Regions from separate parts of the Hippea alviniae EP5-r genome, predicted to be linked through region 1. Evidence: riboswitches for the same ligand, from Rfam matches in the RefSeq annotation. Region 1 holds a riboswitch; the other holds the start of a gene.
The links. Region 1 has a riboswitch for molybdenum cofactor ahead of G415_RS0101030 (substrate-binding domain-containing protein). Riboswitches for the same ligand answer to the same signal wherever they lie in the genome.
Positions count from the first base shown of each region.

Region 2: linked by a shared signal. The riboswitch ahead of G415_RS0105235 (Rossmann-like domain-containing protein) and the one ahead of G415_RS0101030 (substrate-binding domain-containing protein) in region 1 are both predicted to bind molybdenum cofactor.

Region 1 covers NZ_ATUV01000001.1:192,090-200,122, forward strand. The annotation lists gene G415_RS0101020 (DNA polymerase) at 1-973, opposite strand, end outside; gene G415_RS0101025 (EamA family transporter) at 1,047-1,907, shown strand; molybdenum cofactor riboswitch at 1,950-2,069, shown strand; gene G415_RS0101030 (substrate-binding domain-containing protein) at 2,135-2,881, shown strand; gene G415_RS09345 (pyrimidine 5'-nucleotidase) at 2,929-3,546, shown strand; gene speB (agmatinase) at 3,533-4,366, opposite strand; gene G415_RS0101045 (pyruvoyl-dependent arginine decarboxylase) at 4,363-4,842, opposite strand; gene speD (adenosylmethionine decarboxylase) at 4,873-5,304, opposite strand; gene G415_RS0101055 (ABC transporter ATP-binding protein) at 5,422-6,696, opposite strand; gene G415_RS0101060 (ABC transporter permease) at 6,700-8,033, opposite strand, start outside.
Region 2 covers NZ_ATUV01000001.1:1,007,016-1,015,048, reverse strand. The annotation lists gene G415_RS0105260 (aspartate-semialdehyde dehydrogenase) at 1-373, shown strand, start outside; gene G415_RS0105255 (universal stress protein) at 383-829, shown strand; gene fusA (elongation factor G) at 860-2,875, opposite strand; gene G415_RS0105245 (hypothetical protein) at 2,897-3,517, opposite strand; gene G415_RS09950 (cupin domain-containing protein) at 3,651-4,091, opposite strand; molybdenum cofactor riboswitch at 4,199-4,320, shown strand; gene G415_RS0105235 (Rossmann-like domain-containing protein) at 4,356-5,114, shown strand; gene G415_RS0105230 (potassium channel protein) at 5,101-6,543, opposite strand; gene G415_RS0105225 (damage-control phosphatase ARMT1 family protein) at 6,700-7,587, shown strand; gene G415_RS10955 (ribonuclease HII) at 7,566-8,033, shown strand, end outside.

The DNA of each region.
Region 1 (8,033 bases):
TTGTGTTTTTGTCTATCTCAAATACAGACGGTTCAACCCTTTTTAGTGTTCCATTCTCAAACAGCAAGACTGAACCGCTTTGGGAAAACAGAATTGGTTTTTCTTGTTTTGTTGGTTTTTCTGGTTTTGTTTGTTCTTCTGGAAGTTGATTTATCAGTGATTTAAAGCCGAATTTTAAAAAAATCTCCTTTACTTTTGATATGTCTGCATCCTTTTTCTCTATCTGATTTAGACTTACATCTATGGGTGCATCCCTTTTTACAACCGTTAGCTCTTTGTATGCAGGAAGATTATTAAGCTCTTTCTCTATGGCATTTTTCACTTTTGGCTTTAGATTGTCTAAATTATTTAAGATGCCGTCCAAGTTCTTGTAATCTTTGAGAAGCAGGCTTGCCGTTTTTGGGCCTATGGATTTAACGCCTGGTATATTATCTATGCTATCACCGACTAAAGCCAAAAAGTCTGCAACCTGTTCTGGATATACGCCCAATTTTTCAAAAACCTTTTCTCTATCATAAAGAACCTTTTTAACAGGGTCGTAAAGTTTTATGTCATTATCAACCAACTGAAATAGGTCTTTATCAGTTGCAACGACAATTACTTCAAAGTCATGCTTGAGTTTATCGGCAAATGTTGCTATCAAGTCGTCTGCTTCAAATCCATCGAGTTCAATAATGGGAATGCCAAAGGCTTTTATTAACTCTTTTGTGGGTTCTATCTGGACAGACAACTCATCTGGCATTTTCGGCCTGTTCTTTTTGTAGGTTTCTAATATATCTTCTCTGAATGTTTTTGCTTTTGTGTCAAAGAATATGGCTATGTATTTAGGTTTTGCGTTCTCAAACTCTAAAAGTAGCTTGGCAAAGCCAAAGATAGCCGAAGTGGGTTGACCTTTATAAGACAAACCCTTGATTGCAAAAAAGAACCTGTATAAAAACGAGCTGCCATCGATAAGATAAACTTTATCTTTCATCTTAAAAAATTTACACTAAAGGGTAAGTTTAGTCAACGAAGAGTTACTGTATGAAATTTGATTGGGGATTAAAATGAGGGGGAATAAGACAAAAGGTTTAGTTGAAATGTTTTTTGCTACTTTTATATGGGGTTCAATCCCGCTTTTTTCCATATGGACCAATCTTCCTTCGCCTGTGTTTGTGTTTTTCAGAGTTTTATTTGCTTTTCCTTTTATTTTTTTCTATTCTTTAAGAAAGCTTGGCAAAAAAGAATTAATTAGAATTAAACCCGCTTTTCCCTTAGTAATATCGGGGATAGTTCTTTCTCTTAACTGGATTTTTTTCTTCTGGGCTATAAATCTTACAGATATAACAACAGCTGTTGTGCTTTACTATTTTGGTCCTGTTTTCAGTATTATTCTGGCTGTTGTTTTTCTTAAAGAGCCTTTGACAAAAACCCTTATTCTGGCTACATTGTTTGCATTTTTCGGTGCTTTTCTAACCTTTTTACCATCTTTTAGCTACTCGTCGGCTTCGTTTTTTGGTTCGTTGATTGCTCTTGTCTCTGGTTTTTTATATGGACTTTTGGGATTTATTTCTAAAATTACGACAGCTAAACATTCTTCGTTAAAAATTACGGTTTATCAAATTTTTATCTCGCTTTTCTTTACTATGCCTTTTGTATTCTTCTTTAAGTTTGGATTGAATTTGACGGTTCTGTTTTTGCTCGTTATAACTGGCGTTGTTCATACAGCTTTGGCTCTATTTTTGTGGTATGATTCGCTTAATTATATCAAAGTCTCGACGAGTGCCGTATTTTCTTATCTTGATCCTTTCTTTGCTATAGTTTTAGGTTTTCTAATTCTTCATCAAAAACCGTCCTTGATTCAACTTATAGGTGGGATTTTGATAGCTATTTCAGGTGTTGTTGTGTCTATGGAAGAGGGAAAGTGATTTTAAAAACTTTACAATTCTCAGGAAAAATTGTAATAAATTTTAAAATTAAGTCTCCGAGCCTTTTAGCCTAAGGCAAAAAGCTATGGCTGAAGGCCGATAGGGTATAAGTGGAAACGCTTATGCCTCCCGTGATTGGAAAGGAGATAGTTATGACCGCTCTTATCTTTTAGGCAATCTTAACCATATAATATTTATGGATTAATTAAAATTAAGGAGGTGCTATCGTGCGCAAGTTATTCTTTGGGGTTTTTGTGTTTCTATTTGTTTTTAGTTTTGAGGGTTTTTCCTGCACGCTTTACTGGTTTACTGGTGCCGGCATCAAAAAGCCTGCTGAAAGGATTGCAAAAATGTTTGAAAAAACTCATCACTGCAAGGTTGCTATTATAACTGGCGGTTCTGGTCAAGTATTAAACGAGATGCTTCAAACTAAAAAGGGAGCTATATATACTCTTGTTGATGCACTGTTTCTAAAAAAAGCTATAAAACATAAAATCGTTTTAAAATATGATAAAATCCTTAAACTCACACCTATTTTTCTTATATCTAAAAGTGCAGAAAGTAAAATAAGGACGATTAATGACCTTGCCAAAGCAGGTGTTAGAATAGCAGGCGGTGATACAAGGGCTATGTGTCTTGGCGAGACATTCAGAGAAATAATGAATAAGCTTCCAAAAGAGTTGAGGGAAAAAATTGAGAAAAATATAGTTGTTAGATGCTTGAATGTCTTTCAAATAGTAGGGTATGTGAAAAGCGGCGTTGTTGATGCTGGTATTGTTCTTGATAAGGCTCTTGTAAGAGACACGAATCTCAAGTGGATAGATATACCGGAAAAGTGCAATGTTCATAGGTATGGTTATGTTGCTTTAATAAGGTATTCAAACTCAGAAAAAGCCAAAGAGTTGTATAATTTTATACTTAAGCATCTTAATGTTTATAGAGAGTATGGATTTGAACTTATAAAGCCCCGCTGAGGGGCTTTTTGTTTGATATATTAAACCATCTGGAGTATTATTTAGACATGAGAGTATTTTTGATTGATGTAGATAATACCGTTTATCCACAGGAAGCGGGTGTTTTTGACCTTGTTGATAAGAGAATAAACGAATATATGATTAAGTTCTTAGGAATGGACCCACAAGAAGTGCCCAGAAAAAGAATAGAATACTGGCACACATACGGCACTACGATGGCGGGACTTATGAAACATTATCACATAGACCCACACCACTTTCTCGAATTCACGCATGATGTTAATCTGAACGGGCTTGTAAAACCCAATCCAAAGTTGAGAGAGAAGTTAAAAGAGATAGATGCCGTTAAGATTGCATTTACAAATGCACCACTAAAACATGCCCAGAAGGTTTTGGAGCTTGTCGGAATAATAGACCTGTTTGTTGATATATTTGACATAATTAGCTCTGATTTTATAGGAAAGCCGCACAAATATCCGTATCAAAAGATAGTTGAGCTAACAAAAGCTAAGAAGTATCTAATGGCAGACGATGTCGAAAAAAATATAAAAACAGCAAATCAGCTTGGCATGTTTACTATTCATATCTCAAAAGATGGTGGAATCGGGCATCTGAATATAGATAAGCTTGAAAATGTGCCGATAGAGATTGTTAACTCTTTATAAGAAGCAGAAGCTCTCTTACTATGCTTGCAGCAACGATAGATGATACACCGCTTGGGTCGTAATGTGGTGATAACTCAACCACATCTGCACCGATTAGTCTTTTGTCTTTAAGTTTGAGAAGGAAGTTTAAAAGCTCTTTGTATGTGATACCACCTGGCTCTGGCGTTCCAGTTCCTGGAAAAACAGAAGGGTCAAGCACATCAAGGTCCACCGTTAAATAGATGGGTTTATCTTTTATCTCGTCCAAAAACTCTTTAGCTTTTGACAAATCAAGCATGCACATATTTTTATCTCTTAAAGGCAGGAGTTTATCTTCCCTTACCATACTTCTTATACCGAGCTGATATAGATTTTCAAAGCCTACAACTTCGGCTGTTCTTCTCATAACCGTCGCATGAGAGAATTTTTCTGCCCTGTATGAGTCTATAAGGTCGCTATGTGCATCAAGCTGAATAACGACCAAATCCTTGAACTTCCTTTTGTGAGCTTTTATTATTGGATAGCTTATCAAGTGTTCACCACCTAAAGCTAAAACCCTTCTGCCCTTTGTAATTATCTTGTGGATAAAGCTCTCTATTATTTCAAGGTTTAGATTAACATCAGAATATGAGAGCGGAATATCGCCAATGTCATAAAACCTTATATCTCTCAAATCCTTGTCTTGATAAGGACTGTATGATTCTATGCCGTATGATGCTTCCCTTATGGATGCTGGAGCAAAGCGAGAACCAGGTCTAAAGGTGGATGTACCGTCATAAGGCACACCCACCAGAACAATACGTGATTTCTTTAAATTGGGATTACTGCAGTAATAATTCATTTATTTTCCCACCAGAGAACAACACAGGCAAAAACGGCTCCGTGTTCTTCAACTATGTGGTCAACGGCGATACTTTCAATTCTTTCTATCTCATACCCCCTGTATTTCATGCCCCACTCTGCCATCTTTCTTACTTGTTCTTCTGCCTGCTCTTTTGTTATGTCGTAATCTTCAAATTCCATTATCAAACCATTCTTGGTGGGGTCTTTTGGTATGCCTATTGCAACTGCTGCTGCAATCCTTTGTCCTTTCTTCGATGATGTTAAAGCAGCATAGGCAACGGGCACTAAATCTCCCAAAGGCAGCTCAATGTTATCAACTTTTTTGCACTTCGGGGGCAAAATAGAACTCATTTTTACTAAATTTGTATTTCCAACGCCGCTTTCTAAAAGTGCTACATCGAAGGCATTAAGCTCGCTGAAGCCTTCAGCTGCAGCTGCTTTTATGGTGTAAATATTCGGAGCCCTATTGAACATGTAAGGTTTCCTCCTAAATAAATAACTTACTTAGATAAAAGCAGCGCTATTGTTTTCTTGTTTTTGCTTTTGTTGTTGGTGTATAAGAAAAGGTTTGAATTCTAAATTCTCTATCTCTAAGACGCCTCGAAGAACTTCTTTCTCTTCTGTCCGTGAGGGTTTGAGAACCTTTTTTAAGTATTCATGTGCTTTCCATGGATTTGATGAATCACCACATGTAAAAAAGTCAACTGCTGCAAATCCGTATTCAGGCCAAGTGTGGATTGCAAGGTGGGACTCTGCGACGATTACGACGCCGCTTACACCGAAAGGGTCGAAAGTTCTAAAGGAAGAAGAAATCACTGTTGCGTTTGCAGCCTTAGCTGCTTCAATTAAGTGCTTCTCTAATGCCTTTGGGTCATTGAGAAGCTTTCTGTCACACTCAAAGTACTCAGCCAAAACATGTCTTCCAAGTGCCTTCACTCATGTGCCCTCCTTTTTTCTTTTAAAAGTTTTTTTGCCATACAAGAGCATGGCAACAGTCGTTTTATATATCACTCTTTGGTTTAAAAGTCAAAAACTTCTCTGAATTAGCTTGATTTATATTTTTATTGGTATATCCGGGTTTATAGAAATTTCATCATCTCGAGAGTCGTAATCCAAAATCTCTGCATACATGCAAAAATTCAGAAGGGGTTTTAAGACAGAATTTGGTTTTTCTTTAGGTAGTTTCTTTCTTAAGAACTTTTTTGCTTCTTTGGAATTTATGCTTCCATTGTTTTCTTTTATGAATTTTACAAATATTTTTACTATGGGAAGTTTTAGTAATTCGGTTCTAAATATCTCTTTTCGTTCGTTTATGTCAGCATCCAAGAATTTTCTTCCTGTATTGGTTAAAACTATGTATCTGAAGGGTGTTTGGACGAATCCCATAAGTTCAGCCGCAGTTGCTATAATCATTGCTACGGTAAATCTTCTGTTTATCCTTTCTGATAATTCGAACATTTCTATTTTTCCATCGTTATCTTCTAATACTTCGAGCAGTCCTATAACTTCTCCTACGGTGGCATTCGGTATAGGTAGAAGTTGCTCATGTATCTTTGTGTAGGGTTCATCGGGTATTATGTTTTTTGTTAAGTAATTTCTTATGGCGTCAACTATCTTCAGAAAGTCGGCACTATTTTGGTCTCTTGGATATGATAGTTTGTTTTTGTATACCAATTGAACCCTACCGGGTCTTGAGGCCATTATTATTATCTCATCGGACATGTATACGGCTTCTGTTATATTGTGAGTTACTATTACAATTCCTTTAAGTGATGTTTTTCTTGAGAGCCATAAGTCCATCAACTCTTCTCTTAGATTCTCAGCTGTCAGAACATCGAGAGCACTAAAAGGTTCATCCATGCACAATATTTCTGGATTTGATACAAGAGCTCTGGCTATACCAACTCTTTGTTTCATACCACCTGACAAGCTTTTTGGATATACATCTTCAAAACCTTCAAGACCTACTATATCAATAACCCTTTTTATCATCTCGTCTTTGTTTCTTATCTCTCTGTTTCTTATGCCTATGGCTATATTGTCCCATACGGTTTTCCATGGAAATAGAGCAAAGTTTTGAAATACCATAGCCATTTTATCATTAACACCACTTTGAACTTTGCCTTTGTAAAAAACTTTCCCTTTTGTTGGTTTTAGAAGTCCTGTGATTATTCTTAATAGAGTTGATTTTCCACATCCAGACGGACCTAATATGGACACTATTTTTCCTTCTTCTATAGATAGACTTATGTTTTCGAGAACGGTTAAAGATTCACTTTTTGATATAGGGAATATCATGTTGATGTTTTCAAGTTTTATTATCTCCATAATCTACTCCAAAGAGAATCGTTTTGCTGCGTATTTTTGAAGCGGTCTCCATACAACCCTGTTAATAAACACTACACTTAGGGACATAACAATTATGCTTATTGCGAGTAGATGTAGTTTTCCCGTATCGGTGAAATTGTTTATTAATGCTCCAATACCTATAGCTTGCAGTATCCTACCTTTTACGCTCATGTATTCAGCCACAATGCTTGCGTTCCATGCCCCACCCGCTGCGGTTATTATGCCAGTGATTAGGTACGGGAACACCACAGGTATATACAAGTTTATCATTTTTCTTAAACCTTTTATGCCAAATAGATTCGATGCCTCTTCTAGTTGCTTTGGAACTACGGAAGCGCCAGCTATAACATTGAACAAGATATACCATTGAGTTCCGAGCATCATGAGCAAGATTGATGAGTAGTTTAGTTGTGGAAACAAGATGACAAACCATGGGTAGATGAGGGGAGCAGGAAATGATGCAAGAATTTGAACTATTGGTTGAACCTTTGACGATATTTTTCTATTTTTGCCTATGAGTATACCAATAGGTAGAGCCCATAGTATAGATAATAAAACACTTACATACACCCGTGTCGCTGTTATACCGTCACACAATATAATCCTTCCTATCTCTTTCAAACTTATGCCGTTTATGAGTTTGTATAGTTCATAAGCCGCAAATGCGGTTAAAAGTAAAATTATAAAATTAAAGACAAAATCTCCCTTAATGTTTCCTGTATGATTTATGGGTTCTGGCGATGTTTTTCTCTTTTTTGTGGAAATAGAGTTTGATAGTTTTTTAAGCAATACTTCCCTAAAAAAGCGTGTTATGTGGGAATTGACAAGTATATCTAAAATTAATGATTTTTTCTCTTCGTCAGTCTCTTCTTTTAGTGAGAATTTGGAAGACCAAGCGATGATTGGTTTCCAGAAAACCATATCTATAAAAACAATCATAATAATCATTGCTAATATTCCATATATCTGACCAGCCACATAACCCTTGTTTATTGCCAGAGCCATGTATGAGCCTATGCCTGGAATGCTGTAGGTTTTGTTTCCCAGTGTGAAGGCTTCACAAACGGTCAGAAAGAACCAGCCTCCAGCCATTGACATCATGCTATTCCAAACAAGTCCTGGCATGGCATAAGGAACTTCCACATTGAAGAAAATACCTAATTTTGACATATTGTAAACTTTTGCTGCTTCTATCAGTTCTTTTGGAACAGATTTTAAAGATTGATAAAAGCTAAAAGTCATATTCCACACCTGACCAGTAAAAATCATTATTATAGATACGAGTTCAAGTCCTATCTCTGTGTGTGGAAATAAAG
Region 2 (8,033 bases), 810 kb from region 1:
GATGATAAACGAAACAAGAAAGATATTCCATAAACCGGAATTGCCTGTTACGGCAACATGCGTAAGAGTTCCAGTATTTAGGGGACATTCTGAATCTGTAAATGTTGAGACAGAAAAGCCTTTTGATTTAGATGAAGTGAGAAAGTTGCTCGATAGTGCACCTGGTTGTAAAGTTGTGGACAATCCTAAGGAGTTGGAGTATCCTACACCTATAGACGCAGCAGGTAAAGACGAGACATTTATAGGTAGAATCAGAAGGGATGAATCTGTTGAGAACGGTTTGAATTTGTGGGTTGTATCTGATAATCTAAGAAAAGGTGCTGCTTTGAATGCTGTTCAGATTGCTGAGATTTTGATTAAAGAGTATTTATAAGGAGGCGTTATGAACGGTAGTGTTTCAATTAAGAAGATTCTCGCTCCGACGGATTTTTCGGAAGCTTCAGTATATGCTTTAACCTATGCAAAGGCTATAGCTGAGAAGTTTGATGCAAAGTTGTATCTGTATCACTGTATAACGGACATAAACAGCTATGTAGGTTATGTGCCATCTTTTCCTTCCGAAGAAGTGATAAAAGGTTTAAGAGAAGATGCTATAAGACAGATGGAGCATTTGAGAAACAGATATAACCTTAAAAATGTCGAAGATGTGATAGAAATAGGCGATGCTGCAAAAAGGATTGTTGAGTTTGCAAAGCATAACGAGATAGATTTAATCGTAATTGGAGCTCACGGTAAGAGTGGCATAGAGAGATTTATGTTTGGCTCTGTCACAGAGAAGGTGATGAGAACAAGCGATATTCCCGTTTTAGAAGTAAAAGCTCCACACTAATAAAATTAGGGGGGGCTTAAGCCCCCTTCTTTATTTTTTCTCTTCTTCTTTCTTTGACTCTTCAATAATTTTCTCTGCTATCTGTGGTGGCACTTCTTCATAGGTTGAGAACTGATACTTGAAGAAACCACGACCGCCAGTTAAAGACCTTAAAGATGGTGCATACTCTAAAATTTCTGCTTCTGGCACAAGAGCTCTTATGCGTTGATATCCCTTTTTCTCTTCATATGGTTCCATACCCAAAACTCTGCCGCGCCTTGAGTTTAAATCACCTATAACATCGCCCATCGTCTCGTCAGGCACATACACTTCCATCTCAACAATTGGTTCAAGCAAGACGGGTTTGCATTTTACTACACCTTCCTTGAATGCTATTGAACCTGCCATTTGGAATGCCAAATCGCTCGAGTCAACAGGGTGATATTTACCGTCTATTAGTCTGATTTTGATGTCTATCATCGGATAGCCAGCCAATATTCCCTGTTCCATTGCATTTTTGATGCCTTTTTCTACTGATGGTATAAACTGTTTTGGTATTGCACCACCAACGATTAAATCTTCAAACTCGAAACCTTTGCCTCTTGGGAGTGGTTCTATTTCGATTGTGCAGTCGCCAAACTGACCATGACCACCTGTCTGCTTTTTGTATCTTCCGTGAGATGTTGTTTTGCCTTTTATTGTCTCTTTGTATGCAACTTTTGGTTTCTTCAATTCAACTTCAACGCCGTATTTTTTCTTTAGCCTTGATACAACCGTCTCAAGGTGCAATTTACCCATTCCTGTTAGTATAAACTCACCCGTCTCGTTGTTTCTTGTAAATGATAATGTTGGGTCTGACTCTATAATCTTGCTTATTGCTGCACCAATTTTTTCTTCGTCTCCCTTGCTTGAGCCGTAAATTGCTGCAGATATGTATCTTAACGGCATCTCAACAAAGTCGCATTTTACTTTTGAACCCTTGTTTGCAAGTGTATCGCCTGTCTGGGTTATTTTTAGTTTTGCAACAGCGAATATGTCGCCTGTTGTTGCTTCTTCTATTTTGGAGAGAGTTTTACCCTGCATAAGGTTTATCGTGCCAAGTCTCTCTTCTTGGTCTTTTGTCGTGTTGTAATATGTTGTATCTGCCTTAAATGTGCCTGAGCAGACTTTAATCAGACTGATTTTGCCCATCTGTGGGTCGTTGTATGTTTTAAAGACCAAAGCTGCATCTTCATCGAATGCTTCTTCTGGTGCTGGCAAGAGTTCCACTATCTCATCAAGCAGCTGCATTGTTCCGTAACCTTTTAGAGCAGAACCGATAAGCATCGGATATAAAGAGCCTTCTTTTACAGCTTTTTTGAGTGTTTCGTTGATGGTTTTTTTGTCTAACTCTTCACCTTCTAAATACTTCTCCATCAACTCATCATCATAGGTTGAAATCTCTTCAACCAATTCCATATACTTCTCTTCAAGCTGGTCTTCTAAGTCTGACGGTATGTCAATCTCTTTGCCTTCGAAGTCAAATGCCTTCTTAGATAGAATATCGATATATCCTGTGATGCTGTTATCTTTAAAGATTGGCAGATGAAGAAGAAATGCTTTTTCTGAAAGGTTTTCTTTGATTGATTGAAGTGTTTTGTCAAGGTGTATGTCTTCTTTGTCTATGCCGTTTAAGAAGAATAGTGTTGGTTTTTTCTCTCTCTTTATTTCATCAAGCAGTCTTTCGTTCTGAGCATCAGGACCATCTTTTATGTCTATTAACATTACAGTGCTGTCTGCTGCCTTTATGCCGCACAGTGCATCCGCTATGAAATTATGATACCCTGGTGTGTCTATTAGATATATTCTGTGTTTTTTGTGGTCTGTATATCCGACTGCAAGCTGAAGTGAGATTTTTCTTTCGATCTCTTCTGAATCAAAATCCATTACTGTATTGCCTTTGTCTGTTGAGCCTTTTCTTGTTATCTTTTTCGTCTGAAATAGGATATCTTCGCATAGGGTTGTCTTGCCACAACCACCTGAGCCACATATTGCGACGGTTCTCTTTTTGGAGATATCAACAGCCATTTGAGTTTTACCTCCTTGTTTTTATAGACAATCCTTTATCTTATCTTTGTAATTTTCTTCTGTTTTTAATGCTCTGAGTTTTAGGCTTCTCTCTTTATACTCTTCAAGTTTGTTCTCTTTTGATTTTATATGTTCAAGCCATGAGTTGACCCAATCTTTATATTCTGGGTGATTCTGGCTATTGCTTTTCATTATTGAGTCTTGCAGGTTGTATCCGACAATGATGTCAGTAATGTCAAGTGTATCATTGTAATCAACGAAGTATGCTTCTGTGCCTGTTATTGAATAGACACCGGGTGCTATCTCAACGCCCTGAGTGTTTTCGACCTTATAATAACCAACAACGATATGTTGAACATCTTTTTGATAGGGTTTATAAATTGCTCTAAAGAGAATGTATATCTGGTCGTAGAGCTGTTTCTCTAAGATTTTCTCAACTTCTTCGAAGTAAAATACATAGTCCAATTTTCCGTCGGCGTTGAATCCTTCAAGGTAAGGGCCGTTTTCGTATTCACCTTTTCTTAGTGGGTTTAATCCAAGAATGTCTCTCAAAATAAGATTTTGATTGCCAACAACTTCGTTGCACTCTTCCTTTAATCCCGGAAGAGCAAAAAATGGCACGCAGATAGTTAGTGTCTCCATTGGCATATACTCCTTTCTTTGTTTTGGTGGTTTGACATGATAACCTTAATAGATTTTTGAAAAACCATTTCACTTATAAATATAAATTAAATGTGATTTTATATCAAGAAGTTTTAACTCTCTTCAGGAATCCCTACTTCAACACCTTCTCTTCACTTTTATACCAGGGTGGAGAAACTATGCATAGAAATACAAAGTCTCTGTTGCTTTTATTCTCTGCCCATTGGATTACATTTGGTGCTATGTAGATTGCCATGTTTGGCTTTGCTTTAACTGTTTTGTTGCCAATATGCAATATGGCTTCGCCTTTTAGAATGTAATACACTTGAGCGCTTTTTGTGAGTTTATGCGGTTCTGTTTTTGAGTGTGGTTTTAAGGTTATGTAAGAGGTTGAAAAACCAGGGTTTACTCCATCGTTTTTTGGATGTATCACTTCTCTTACCAAGAATCCACCACCATAAACCTTCTGCGGGCATTTAAGGGCATTTTTTACGAGGAATTCAGGTTGTTTCGATTTTCCAAAAGCAGGGACGCTTAGAAATATTGCTGCAATTAAGACTAAAAATTTTTTCATTTTGCACCTCCTTCTTTTTCTTTTTTTGTTTTTAGGATAAAATATTTTTTAAGTCAAGCAGGTTGATAAATTAAAATTAGCCTTGAATTATTGGAAGTATAACAGTATAGTATAGGTATCTCCGAGCCTTTTAGCCTAAGGCAAGAAGCTATGGCTAAAGGCCGATAGGGTATAAGTGGAAACGCTTATGCCTCCCGATTTTTTGGAAAGGAGAGTGCCCTTGAATTTAGAAATCTTGTTAACTATAGAAGGGAGAATCAAAAAATGAGTATTTTGGAAGAAGCTCTTTTTAAATTTAAGGAAATTGTCGAGAATCATGGATTGTTGAATAAGAAAATACAGATTAAAATGAGACCTTTAAAGCCAGAAGAAGCCATAGGTAAACCAGAAAGGGACGATTTTCCTCTTCTTAAAGGTAAAGAAGTGCTTATAGAAGCTGATTTCTTATCTGCTAAAGGACAGGCATTTACCGACGAGCCGAGCGATTTTGAAGGTTATATTGAAGATGTATTAAAGCTTTCACTTTCAACGAACAGAAATAGAGCCGTTGTTGTTGCCACTATTAACGCTGTTTTAAGGCATTTGAATATGACATGGGGAACTATTCACTGCAAGGATGAAGAGCCGTCTCAATGTGCAGCTGAAATGGCAGAGAGATTTTACAGGAGATGGGGTAAAAATACAACTATAGGTATGGTTGGACTTCAGCCTGCCCTTGCGGCTTCCATGATAACTGTTTTCTCAGCTAATAATGTAAAAATAGCCGATTTAGACGAAGATAATATTGGAAAGGATTTTAATGGTGTGAAAATTTTAGACGGCAGGGAATTTTCAAAAAAGGTTGTTGCAGAGAGCTTCGTTGCTTTAATCACAGGCTCAAGTGTAGTAAACGGCACGATTGATGAGTTAATAGGAGTATCTAAAATGGACAACAAAAACAGAATCGTTATATTTTATGGAACGACAATAGCAGGCGTTGCAAGTTTGCTTAATTTAAACAGGCTCTGCTTTAAGTCTCATTAGTGAGTTTACTTTCGAATTTTTCCATATCTTCTTTTGTGCCAACGCAGATTAGGGTTGAGCCTTCTTCTATTACGCAATTTGCTTTCGGGTTAAAAATAGTCTCTTTGTTTTTTGTTATCATGGCAATTATTATGATATTGTAATTGCTTCTTATATCTGTATCTTTAATTTTTTTGCCTGCATAGGGCGAATTTTTGCCTATATAGAACTCACCCATCTCAATGGTTCTATCTGATTGCATTACTATAGAAACGAATTCGGCTGTTCTGGGTGAAATAAGCATTCGGGATATGTCGTATCCGCTTGATTGATATGGTGATATGGTTTTTGCGCCCAATTTTATGAATTTTTTAACTGAATCTTCTGAGTTTGCTCGTGCAACAGCTAAGATGTTTCTGTTCTCATCTTTTGCCGTGATTAGTGTATATAAGTTGTCTGCGTCTGAATCCATTACTAAAGCTATACCCTGAGCCTTGTCAACCCGTGCTTTTTTTAATATCTCTTCTTCTGTTGCGCTGCCTATTATTGTTAGATATCCTTCATTTATTGCTTCATGGGCTTTTTCTGAGTCTTCTTCTATTATTACAAAAGGTTTTTTAAATCTTTCCATTTCCTTTGCTACAACTTTGCCGACCCTTCCATATCCGCAGATTATGAAGTGATTTTCCAACTTTTTTATCTTTTTTTCCATGATTTCCTCCACATTGAGTTTCATGTTTATAATTTTATCCGTAAATGCGCTGGAGACAATACCTGTAAGTAAAGCTATGCCTGAGATACCCATAATCATTAAAAACGATGCAACTATTCTTCCTGTTGGAGTTGTTGGAACAATGTCTCCATATCCGACGGTTGTAAATGTAACTATGCTCCACCAAATTGCGTCGAATAGATTATGAATTTTCGGATTATGACCGCCTTCTGCGACAAATATGATAATTGACGATGCTATGATTAAAAATGTGAAGATTATAAAGACTGTTGATATTTCAAATGCCCTTTCGCTGATGCCTTCCATAACGCCCTGAAAACTTCGGCTAAAACGGGCGCCTTTTATAACCCTTGAGATTATTATGAGAATTCTGTAGGGGTAAGGCAGGCTGGTGTAAGGTATGAGAGCGATTATGTCTGCTATTGTTGATGGAAGAGTGAGATATTTTAGTATGCTTATTGCGTTTTTCTGCTTTCTCTCTTCAACAACCATCAATGTCCTTATGAATAAATCAAATGCAAATACCAAGATTGTGAATATCTCTATGTATCTGTAAAGGGTTGGAGAACCTAAGTATATGGGTATTGCCTTGTCATATCCAACGATAGCAATGAGTGATAAAGCAACAACAAACATCATAAAAAAGCGGTAAAATGACGATGATATGGTTTCAGCAAAAAATGTTTTTCTTATGCTTATTTTTACATCCAGCTTCATGGGAAAAACATTATACTAAATTTTGAAAAGTTTAGTCCAATTATTTGGTTTGATAGAATAGTAAACAAAAAAACGGATTATTTATTCCATCATAGCACCCAAATGAGCTTTTATTTTTGTTGCATTGGATAGGGCTCTTATCTATAATTTGTCAGTATGAAGGTTCATGCTGAGTGTTATCACTGCTTTATATCGCAGGCTACAAGAACGGCAAGATTGTTTTATGCAGATAGAGAGCATCTTCTAAAGCCTGCTATGGAAGTTGTTAAGGTTTTGCAGGATATAGATGTCAATCTGCCACCGCCTATTATTAGCGAAAAGGTTTATGGAACGATAAGAGAAACTTTGGGAATAGACGACCCTTATAAGGAGATAAAGAGAAAGTATAACGATATAGCCTTAAAATACGAGAATTTTGCAAAAAAGGAGATAGAAACTTCAGAAAACCCTTTGCTTTTTGCTATCAGACTTGCTTTAGCTGGCAATATCATAGATTTTGGGAGCGAAGTCGGAACGATTAACCTTGAGAAAACAATAGATGATGTTGTCCATAATCCGCTTGACCTTACGGATTTTTCGCTTTTTGAGAAGAACTTAAAAAATGCCAAAAATATTGTTCTGCTTGCCGATAATGCAGGCGAAATCGTATTTGATAGGATTCTGCTTGAAACGATAAATAAACTGTATCCGGATAAAAAGCTTTATGTGATAGTCAGGGGCGGCCCAATAATCAATGATGTTACGAAAGAAGATGCAATCTATGTTGGAATGGATAAGGTGGCTAAAGTTGTCGATTCGGGAGAGATTATACCCGGATTCTGGCCTGATATGGCAAAACCAGAGTGCAGAAAAGTTTATGATGAAGCCGATATAATCATCTCAAAAGGGCAGGGCAACTTTGAAACATTAAGCGAGTTTGAAGATAGCCGCGTATATTTTCTATTTCTTGTGAAGTGTGGTGTTGTGGCGAGTTATCTCGGATTGAAGAAGTTTTCTAAGATATTTATCAGAAACGACTCACGATGGGAAAAACTGCGGGTGTAGATGAAGCGGGAAGGGGTCCCTGGGCTGGGCCTGTCGTTGCTGCATGTGTTATTCTAAACAAGGATATCCCACAGCTTGACGAGATAAACGACTCCAAAAAACTCACGGAAGCAAAAAGAGAAGAGTTATACGAAATTATCAAGAAAAACTCCATATATGGCATAGGCGTTGCATCAAACAAAGAGATAGATAAATATGGCATAGTAAAGGCCGTTGAGCTTGCCATAAAAAGGGCGATAAATGTGATGAGCCAAAAGCCTTCTTTTCTGCTTATAGACGGAAGGGATAAGTTTGATTTGCCTATTCCTTATAAAAGCATAATTGACGGCGATGAGAAGGTTAAAATGATTGCTGCAGCATCAATTATTGCCAAGGTGTGGCGAGACAGATACATGAAACTTGTTGCCGACATCTATCCTGTTTACGGATTTGAAAAGCATAAAGGA